DNA from 2 places in the Mesorhizobium sp. RCAM 05099 genome. Region 1 is predicted to be linked to the other one. Evidence: predicted binding sites of a transcription regulator. Region 1 holds the regulator's gene; the other holds the start of a gene.
What was found. The regulator LexA, encoded in region 1, represses DNA repair genes until DNA is damaged. The targets are predictions, from matches to a motif close to TGTTCNNNNTGTGTTCNG.
Positions count from the first base shown of each region.

Region 1 (5,441 bases):
ACATCGGCGCCGACGCCAGGCGCACGGACTGGCGTGAGACACGCACCGAGAATGAAGAGGTTCTGGTGGCCTGGCAGACCGTCTACCGCGACCCGCAGCGCTACTGGATGTTCTATGAGCTGGCCGAAAAACTGGTCGACTTCGAGGATTATTTCCGCCGCTGGCGCTTCAACCACGTCACGACAGTCGAGCGCATCATCGGCATGAAGCGCGGCACCGGCGGCACGTCGGGCGCGTCCTATCTGAAGAAGATGCTGGAGGTCGTCCTGTTTCCGGAGCTCTGGACGGTTCGCACCCGGCTCTGACTTCTCAAGTAACGGCCGTTTTGACCGCGAAGCGAGCATCCTGCCAAGCGCCGGTGCGCAGGATATCTTCCAGCACCTCGACCGCCTGCCAGACATCCTTGTAGCCCACATAGAGCGGCGTGAAGCCGAAGCGGATGGTCGACGGCGCGCGGAAATCGCCGATCACGCCACGCTCGATCAACGCCCGCATCACCTGGTAGCCATGCGGATGAACGAACGACACCTGGCTGCCCCGCTCATTGCCATTGCGCGGACTTTCGAGTTCGAGGCCGTAGGCGCCGCATCTGGCTTCGACGAGCTGGATGAACAGCTCGGTCAACGCAATGCTTTTCTTGCGCACCGCCGCCATGTCGACCTCGTCCCAGAGGTCCAGCGCGCCCTTGAGCGCCCGCATCGACAATACCGGCTGCGTGCCGCACAGGAACCGGCGGATGCCGACGCCAGCCGCATAGCCCTGTTCGAAGGCGAAAGGCCGCGCATGGCCCCACCAGCCGCTGAGCGGCTGGCGGACATCGCCATGGTGGCGCTTTGCGGCATAGATGAAGGCCGGCGAGCCCGGGCCGCCATTGAGGTACTTGTAAGTGCAGCCGACAGCGAAATCGGCATTGGCGCCGTCGAGCTCGACCGGCAAGGCACCCGCCGTGTGGCAAAGGTCCCAGACGATCAGCGCGCCGGCTTGATGGGCCTTGCGCGTCAGCGCCGCCATGTCGCGCAACTGGCCGGATTTGTAGTTGACGTGGTTGACCAGGATGACGGCGACGCGCTCATCGATCAGCTCTTCGATGGTTGGCGCATCGACGCCCTCGAGCCGCAGCACAGTGCCCGGTCGCGTCGATGCCACGCCTTCGGCCATATAGAGGTCCGTTGGAAAGCTGTCGCCCTCGGCGACGATGACCGACCGGTCTGGCCGCATGCCAAGCGCCGCGTGAAGCACCTTGTAGATGTTGATCGAGGTCGTATCGCAGACCACCGTCTGGCCAGCCGCGGCGCCAATCAGGCGTCCGAGCTGGTCGCCGAGCGCGACCGGCATGTCGAACCAGCCGGCGGTGTTCCAGGCACGGATGAGGTCCTGCGCCCATTCTTGTGTCGCGGCCTTCTGGATCTCGTTGAAGACGGCCGGTGAAGCGGCACCCAGCGAATTGCCGTCGAGATAGATCACCCCTTCCGGCAAGACGAAGCGATTGCGCATGGAGCGCAGCGGATCCGCGGCATCCAATGCCTCGATTGTTGCGAGATCGGGAATTGCATTCATGATCGATTGTCCTCCGCGCACACGCGCGCCCAGATGAACACGACAGGTGAAATCGGCCGGCCGATCATGCGCAGTCTGCCGGATTGTGTCAAACATTATATATAATTTACACCACAGAAGATTTTCATATATAATTGATGCGCTGTGCGCGGATGGCAACGATGTTGGATGATGGACACTCGAAGACTGAAGCGGCCTACAGGCTGCTGCGCCGCGATATCCTCACGACCCGCCTGAGACCCGGCGCGCCGCTCAAGCTCAGCACGCTGCGCAATAGCTATGGCATCGGCTGGACACCGTTGCGCGAAGCGCTGTCGCGACTGGAGGCGGAGCGCCTGGTGACTTCCATCAGCAATCGCGGCTTCGCCGTCGCTCCGGTCTCGCGCGCCGAACTCGAAGATCTGTCACGCGCCCGGTTGGTGATTGAGCTGCCTCTGCTCCAGGAATCGATCGAGAAGGGCGGCCATGAATGGGAAGATGCCGTCGTCACGGCCCACTACCGGCTGTCGCGCTGCAAGACCGCGGTTGATGACCCTTCAGATGAAGTGGTCGACGGATGGGATGAAAAGCACGAGGCCTTCCACGCGGCGCTGCTCAGCGCGGCAACATCCCCCTGGCTGCTCAACTTCCAGTCCACCATCGCGGATCAGTTGCGTCGCCATCACCGCTTCCTGGGCCTTGCGCCAACGTTGCGGGCGGCCACCGGCCAGTTGCATGGCTATGAGGAGGCCATGGAGGCGTTGCGACGGGCTGTCGCGATCGAACATCACACTGCGCTCATGGAAGCAGCGCTGGATCGTGACATCGAACGCGCGAAAGCGCTGATGACGGTGCACATCGGCTATACGCTGCATGTCTATGTCCATGCCGGTGACGGCAGCCCAAACAGGCAATGAGGTAGACGAACTGAGGCAAAAGCCGATATAGGAATTTCTTGGGCAAAAGTTGGCGTTTTGGCTTCGTTTCGTTCACGGCGGGCGAACGACTGGTGAAAGTGAAAAAGCAGCTTCCCGACGTCTCTGGGCGACTGAGGCCAAGCCTCGGCACACGCTGGTCCACAGGCCGTTAACCATAACAATTTCAACGTGTGCAAGTGCACTGTGGCGGCGGCCGGCCGGGGATCACGGCCCGCTGCCAAGCGCCAAATAATTTCAGCCGTCTTAACAAATTCACTAAACTTTAAACGGTTGCGGAACACAACTGGAACAGATAGTGTTTGTTCTGGGTTTGTTTTTCGATTCTGGTTCAAACCTTCGTTCAATGCCTCGGGGGCCGCCATGCTGACGCGCAAGCAACATGAACTGCTGATGTTCATCCATGAACGGCTCAAGGAAAGCGGCATTCCGCCCTCCTTCGACGAAATGAAGGAAGCGCTCGATCTCGCTTCAAAATCCGGAATTCATCGACTGATCACGGCGCTCGAGGAACGTGGCTTCATTCGCCGGCTGCCGAACCGGGCGCGCGCCCTGGAAGTGCTGCGGCTGCCCGATTCGATCGCGCCCGGCCTCAACGCGGCGCGCAAATTCTCTCCAAGCGTCATCCAGGGCAGCCTCGGTCAAGGCGGCGGCCTTGGCCGGCAGATCAAGCCGGCGTCTTCACGCATGCCCTCGGCCGGCAATGACGACGACGTGGTCTCCGCGGTGTCGATCCCGGTGATGGGTCGCATCGCCGCCGGCGTGCCGATCGACGCCATCCAGCATCAGACGCATTCGATCTCGGTGCCGCCGGACATGATCATGGGTGGCGAACACTATGCCCTGGAGGTCAAGGGCGACTCGATGATCGAGGCCGGCATCTTCGATGGCGATACGGTCATCATCCGCAATGCCGATACCGCAAGTCCGGGCGAGATCATCGTGGCACTGGTGGACGACGAGGAGGCGACGCTGAAGCGGTTTCGCCGCAAGGGTGCCTCGATTGCCCTCGAAGCCGCCAATCCGGCCTACGAAACACGCATTTTCGGACCGGACAGGGTCAAGGTGCAAGGCAAGCTCGTTGGGCTGATCAGGCGCTACTGATCAGTGCTGGTGACCGCCTTTTCAGGGTTGCGATAGGGCGGCAGGCCCCTCGCCTCGCGTGAGAATTTGCGCTGGGTGTGCCAAGGTCGATATGGCCTGTTCACAGCGAAGCTGACCGTTGCTGGCATGATTGCCGATCGACGATCGAAGAAGACGGCCGCACTGCCTTTGCGGGCGAGTTGCCGCTTGGTGATGACCAGAACCAGCGGATTGTGACAGGGATCATAAGCTGTCGCGTCATTGATGACGATCAGTTCCGCGAAGCCGCAGGCCTTCCACGCGTCCTTGCGATCCTCGACTTGCGCAATGATAGCGCCAGACGGGTGCCTTGCGAGACATACGCCGGCGGTGCAGTAGAAAGGCGCTCCCAGCGGCAGTTCGGCGGAATCCGCGATGTCGAATTGTCCGTCTCCCTTGTCGAACACCTCCGGCACGACGACGGTTTCGGATGCCAGTGCGCGTTTCCAGTTGTCGACGGTGAATTCGTTCGGACGCGCCCGGCTGACCGCGAGTTCGCCGCCGCCGATCGGCAGCGCCACCAGCCTCGCGTCCTCCGAGATCAGCACATCCGGCGCGCGCGTATCCGAAACGGTCAACAGGCCGGCAAGCGCGAATGGCAGTGCCAGGAGCCGCAGCCATGTCGTCGCCATCGTCGCAATGACTAGGGCGATCGCCACCAGCAGCACGGATTGCTGTGAAATCAGCCCGACGGCATCGATCGGTGAGCGTTCCGAGATCCACGCCGACAAGACGATCATCGCGGTCAGGCCTTTGCCCATCACATAGAGGAAGGGACCATCGACGCCGAACGGCATCGCCAGCGCGCTGAGAACGGCGAAAGGCATCACAACCAGCGAGACGATCGGCATGACGGCCAGATTGGCGAACGGGCTGAGCGGCGAAACGCGCTGGAAATGCCAGATGGCGAAGAGCGCCGTCGCGCTGCCGGCGATGATGGAGGTCATGGCAAGGCCACCCATCGCCAGCAGGAATTTTCGCGTCAGGAAACTGGGCAATGACCGCTTTGGCGGCGGCGGTCTCGTCTTTCCCGCACGATGATCCGACCAGCCGGCATAGGCACCGACCAGCGCCATGTGCAGTCCGGAAATGGAAATGATGTGATAGATGCCGGTCCGCCGCATCGCTTCGTTGATTTCATCGGGAATGCCGGCGCGCACGCCGACGATCAGCGCAGCGGCGATTTCACCTTCGGCGCCACCGACGCTGCCCCTGATATGGTCTGCAATGGCTTCGCGGGCATTCTCTACCGCCGAGGAAAGACGGGCCGCCAGCGGCATGTCGTCGTTATCGGCTGTGACGATCCTTGGATTGCCAAGGAAGAAGCCGCTGCCGCCTATTCCGGAGAAATAGCTGTCGAAAGAAAAGTCGTAGCTGTTCGGGCGCACCGGGCCGGTTGGCGGCAACAACTTGGCGTAACCCGATATCAGGGAGCCGGCGGTCGTTTCGGCCGGTATCTTGCGTGCCGAAAGCCGAACGCGTTCCGGCATATAGCGTAATTTCGGCCGTGCGGTCGACGTCACGTCGATGGTCAGCCGAATGCGGCCGCTCTCCATCTGGTCGAGCGAGACGACGCGGCCGGTGACTTGCGTCGAGATCTCCGAGCCCAGCATCTGAGTTCCGGCCCGCCACGTCTCGACCTTGCCGGCAAGAAAGCCCAGCGCGCACAACAATGCTGCCATGAAGCACAGATGGGTCATCGGCCAGGGACGCGAGACAAGCGCACAGAGCCCCGCGAGGGCGACAACCGCGACGGGTTTTGCAAAGTCAGGCTCCGTCGCCAGGGAAAAGTAGCCGACCGCTCCGCCAGCCAGGCAGACCGGCACCAGCAGGAAGGCAATGCCTCGG
Region 1 covers NZ_CM185035.1:3,695,103-3,700,543, reverse strand. Annotated here, with positions in the region: gene kynA (tryptophan 2,3-dioxygenase) at 1-305, shown strand, start outside; gene kynU (kynureninase) at 310-1,557, opposite strand; gene AC56QQ_RS18105 (GntR family transcriptional regulator) at 1,719-2,453, shown strand; gene lexA (transcriptional repressor LexA) at 2,835-3,575, shown strand; gene AC56QQ_RS18095 (ComEC/Rec2 family competence protein) at 3,569-5,441, opposite strand, start outside.

Region 2 (5,441 bases), 3.5 Mb from region 1:
GCGGGTCGTCCCGGCCTGATTTCGGGGAGCGCGAGGCCGTCCCCGCCACGCCAATATGGGAACCTCGCGCGCCCGATCAACAACGGCCGGCGACATGACAATGTTGCCGGCCGTCTTCCCGTCCAAAACGGATTGGCCGGACTTACTTGTCCTTGAGCTTCATCGCCTTGACCGGCGGCGCCTTCAGGGCCGGAGCCGGGGCGGGCTTCTTGGCGTCCTTCTTCGGCTTGCGGGCTTCCTTGCCTGCCTTCATCGCACCTTTAGCCATGATTCGTTCCTCCGATTGTGGGAAGCGAAGTGAAACAAGAGAATCGCCCGACCGCAAGGGGCGGCGGCTGCTCGCTCGCGCCGGCCCTCCGCTGTCAACCGGTTTTCCCCTCGTAAAGCGGTTCGGACCATGCCATGCTGTTTATCTCACTGCAGCATCAGCCTGGGTTTTCGCCGGGCGACTGACGGGCAGGCAGGTCAGGACGACAATGCGAATCCACATCGGCTGCGAGATGAGCTTCGACTTTCCACAGGAAACGCCGCTCATCGCGATGCTGAATGTCCACTATTCCCGCGCATCCGATCTCGAGCGGCCGGATTTCCTGACCTCCAACCCGCCAGTGCCGATCGAAAGCTATCGCGACAGCTTCGGCAACTGGTGCAACCGGTTCGTCGCCCCGCCCGGACGCTTCACTTTCGGCACCGACGCGGTGATCCGCGACCCCGGCACCTTTGAGATGGGCGACCTGATGGCCTGGCAGCACGAGGTGCGCGACCTGCCGTCGGAGACGCTGCTGTTCTTGCTGCCCAGCCGTTTTTGCGAGAGCGACCTGCTGGCGAGCGAGGCGTGGCGGTTGTTTGGCCACACGCCGCTCGGCATCCCGCGCGTGCAGGCGGTCTGCGACTTCGTCCACAATCATATCGTCTTCAGTTACGGCAATGCGCGACCGACGCGCACCGCGGCGGAAGCCTATCGCGAGCAGAGCGGTGTGTGCCGCGACTTCGCCCATCTTGCCGTTACCTTCTGCCGGGCGCTCAACATCCCGACGCGCTACTGCACCGGCTACATCAGCGACATCGGCATGCCAAAGCCCTGGTCCAGCATGGATTTCGCCGCCTGGATGGAGGTCTATCTCGGTGGCCGCTGGCATGTCTTCGACCCGCGCAACAATGCGCCGCGCATCGGCCGCGTTCTCATCGCCTCCGGCCGTGACGCCGCCGACGTGCCGCTGACCCATATCTTCGGACCGGGCACGCTCGCCGGCTTCAAGGTGTGGACCGATGAGATCGTCGAGTAGGCACCGACCCTGAACGACTGGCCGGTTCGTGCGTTGTGGATGGCTGTGGAGCTTCGACAGGGGCTCCGCTAGGCTCGGAACTCCAACAGGGAACACACGATGGCCGGTCATGGCGGATCGAAAAGGGTCATCTACGCGGCGCTCGCCGGCAATCTCGCCATCGCGTTGACCAAGTTCGCCGCCGCCTTCTTCACCGGCAGTTCGGCGATGCTGTCGGAAGGCGTGCACTCGCTGGTCGACACCGGCAATGGCGGGCTGCTGCTCTACGGCATGCACCGTGCCGCCCGCCCTGCCGACCGGACGCATCCGCTCGGTCATGGCCGCGAGCTCTATTTCTGGAGTTTCATCGTCGCCCTTCTCGTCTTTGCGCTCGGCGCCGGCGTCTCTTTATACGAAGGCGTCATCCACATCATGGCCCCCGAACCGGTCGCCAACGCCAAGCTGAACTACATCGTTCTCGGCCTTTCCTTCCTGTTCGAAGGCAGCTCCTGGCTGGTGGCGCTGAAGGCGTTCCGCCAGCAGAAGGGCAAACAGGGCTGGTTGCGGGCCGTGCAAGCGAGCAAGGACCCGAGCGTCTACACGGTGCTGTTCGAGGACAGCGCAGCCCTGCTCGGCCTGATCGTTGCCTTCGCTGGCATCCTGGCGGCGGAATTGCTCGACATGCCTGAGCTCGATGGCGCCGCTTCGATAGGCATCGCGCTTATCCTTGGCGCGACGGCGATTTTCCTGGCGCGCGAAAGCAAGAGCCTGCTTTTGGGCGAACCGGCCTCGCCCGAAGTGCAGAAACAGGTGCTGGCCATCGTCCAGCAAGACCCGGCGGTGCAGCGGGCGAACGGTGTACTGACGCTGCATATGGGACCGGCGGAGATTGTCGCTGGCCTGAGCATCGAATTCGAGGATCATCTGACGGCGCCGGAGATCGAAGCCTGTGTCGAGCGCCTCGAGAAGCGGCTGAAGACAGAGATGCCTGAGATCATGCGGCTGTTCGTCAAGCCGCAGACCACTGGCACCTGGGAGCAGCGGCGCAAACTGCTCGTATCCGCATCCGATCCGGCTCTGGACTAGCGCAGTGCCGTTGCCTCGCAGCCTTGGCCCGCTATGATCCAAGGGTGGATTTTGGAGGAGCGGCGATGAAGATCGACGGCGGATGCCATTGCGGCGCCATTGCTTACGAGGCGGAGGTCGACCCGGAAAAGACCTCGATCTGCCACTGCACGGATTGCCAGCAACTGACCGGCACGGCTTTTCGCGTGACGGTTCCGGCGCCCGAGGATCATTACCGGATCACCAAGGGTACGCCGAAGATCTATACCAAGACCGGGGCGAGCGGCGCCAAGCGCGCCCAAGCCTTTTGCGCCGACTGCGGTTCGCACCTTCACGCCACGTCGGTCGGAGATGGTCCAAAGGTCTATGGAATTCGAGTGGGAACCGCGCGGCAACGCGAGGATTTGATCCCTACACAGCAGAAATGGCACCGCTCGGCGCTGCATTGGCTGCCGGAATTTCACGGCATGACCATCGTCGAGGAGCAGTAGCGCGGCTCAGTCGTCGCCTTCGACAACCCTCAGCCTGAGCTGTCCGGTCTTCGAATCGGCGACGCGCGCGCCGCCTTCGACTTTCGCAACCGGTGCCGACGAGGCCCCGCCAGTGCCGTCTTCCGCAGGCTGCGCGCCGAACTCCAGCGCCTCGATCTTCTGGCCGCGCTTGGTCACCTTCGATGTCGAGACGAGGATGTCGTCGATGTCCTTGGCCGACTGGCCGAAATGGACCTGCAATTTGCGCACCCGCTCGTCGACGCGCGCGACATCCTCCATCAGCCGGATGACTTCGCCCTGAATCAGGTGCGCCTGCTCGCGCATGCGGGCGTCCTTGAGGATCGCCTGGATGACCTGGATCGACAGCATCAGCAGTGACGGCGAGACGATGACGATGCGGGCGCGGTGCGCCTTGTGGACGATCGCCTCGAAATTCTCGTGGATCTCGGCAAACACCGATTCCGACGGCACGAACATGAAGGCGGTGTCCTGCGTCTCGCCCTGGATCAGGTATTTTTCCGATATATCGCGGACATGGACCTCGATGTCGCGGCGGAAAGCCTGCGAGGCGGCCTTCTGCAACTCGACGCCATCGGCGGCGCGGATGGCATTCCAGGCCTCCAGCGGGAATTTGGCATCGATGGCAAGCGAGGGCGCGCCGTTCGGCATCTTCACCAGGCAATCGGGCCTGCTGCCGTTGGACAGGGTCGCCTGGAATTCGTAGGCGCCATGCGGCAGGCCGTCGGCGACAATCGCCTCCATGCGCGACTGGCCGAAGGCGCCGCGCGTCTGCTTGTTGGAGAGGATCGCCTGCAACTGCACGACCTGGCCGGCGAGCGACTGGATGTTGCCTTGCGCGACGTCGATGATCGCCAGCCGCTCCTGCAATTTGGCCAGGCTCTCATGCGTGGATTTGGTCTGCTCGGTCATGGTCTGGCCGAGGCGGCCGGTCATGGCGTCGAGGCGCTGGCCGATCGACTGCGTCAGTTCCGCCTGCCGTGCCCCGAACACCTCGGCGATGGCACCCATGCGGCCCTGCATCTCGGATTGAGACTGCAGAATGCCGGCCATCCGCGCCTCTGCATCGCGCGCATGGTCGGCGGCTTCCGCGGCCGCCACGGCGCGCGCCTTGGCCGACCGCCACAGCGCGATGACGAGCGCCACGAACAGGCCGAGAAACAGCAACATGGTGAAAGCCAGCGCATGGCCGAGCGTGATCGTGGAGGCGCCAAGCCGGGCGACGGGCTCCGAAAGGATGGATGTCAGGTCATTCATGTGGACAGCATAGATGATTCGGCATGTCGGCACAGATCAAAACGTGAACACCAACCAGGCGCCCCGGTTGACGCTTTTCGCTGGACGTCTTACGTGGAACGCCATGCCTATCAAGCCGCTCATCATCCTTCCCGACCCCATCCTGCGCCAGGTTTCCAAGCCGGTGGAGCACGTCGACGCGCCCCTGCGCAAATTAGCCGACGACATGCTGGAAACCATGTATGACGCACCCGGCATCGGGCTCGCGGCGATCCAGATCGGTGAACCGCTGCGCATGCTGGTGATCGATCTCGCCAAGGAAGACGAGACACCGGCGCCGCATGTCGTCATCAACCCGGAAATCCTGGAGAGCGCCGACGCGCGCTCCGTCTACGAGGAAGGCTGCCTGTCGATCCCGGACTACTACGCCGAGGTCGAACGTCCGGCGGCGGTGCGGGTCAGGTACCTCGACCGCGACGGCAAACTGCAGGAGATCGAAGCCGAGGGGCTGATGGCGACCTGCCTGCAGCACGAGATCGACCACCTCAACGGCGTGCTGTTCATCGACCACATCTCGAAGCTGAAACGCGACATGGTGGTGAAGAAATTCAAGAAGCTCGCCGGGGACAAGGCGCCGGGCAAGCTGGTGGGATAGGGGAATGCCCCTCCGCGTCATCTTCATGGGCACGCCGGAGTTTTCAGTGCCGACGCTGCGCGCGATCGGCGATGCCGGACATGAGATATCAGCCGTCTATACGCAACCGCCACGCGCCGCCGGGCGGCGCGGGCTGGAGCTGACGCCGTCACCGGTGCAGCGCGAGGCAGAGCGGCTTGGCATCGAGGTGCGCACGCCGTTGTCGCTCAAGGGTGAGGCCGAGCAGGCGGCTTTGCACGCCCTGCGGGCCGACGTCGCCGTGGTCGTCGCCTACGGTTTGCTGCTGCCGAAGGCGGTTCTCGAGGCGCCGCGGCTCGGCTGCATCAACGGCCATGCATCGCTGTTGCCGCGCTGGCGCGGGGCCGCGCCCATCCAGCGCGCCATCATGGCGGGCGACCGCGAAACCGGCATGATGGTGATGCGCATGGAAGAGGGGCTCGACACCGGCCCGGTGGGAATGGTTGAAAAATGCCCCATCGAACCCGATATGACGGCCGGCGACCTGCATGATCGGTTGATGGGCGTTGGTGCCGCACTCATGGTGGAAGCGCTGGCGCGGCTGGAAATGAACACCCTGACATTTACCCCCCAAGCGGTGGAAGGGGTGACCTACGCCAAAAAAATCGATAAATCGGAGACTCGCGTGGACTGGAATCGCTCGGCGACCGAGGTCCACAATCACATTCGTGGCCTGTCGCCCTTTCCCGGTGC
Region 2 covers NZ_CM185035.1:233,022-238,462, reverse strand. Annotated here, with positions in the region: gene AC56QQ_RS01105 (hypothetical protein) at 143-268, opposite strand; gene AC56QQ_RS01100 (transglutaminase-like domain-containing protein) at 477-1,286, shown strand; gene AC56QQ_RS01095 (cation diffusion facilitator family transporter) at 1,386-2,351, shown strand; gene AC56QQ_RS01090 (GFA family protein) at 2,417-2,821, shown strand; gene AC56QQ_RS01085 (DNA recombination protein RmuC) at 2,828-4,096, opposite strand; gene def (peptide deformylase) at 4,200-4,730, shown strand; gene fmt (methionyl-tRNA formyltransferase) at 4,735-5,441, shown strand, end outside.
Region 2: AC56QQ_RS01085 (DNA recombination protein RmuC) is a predicted target of LexA. The motif match lies at 4,129-4,146, and genes of this name have one in related genera.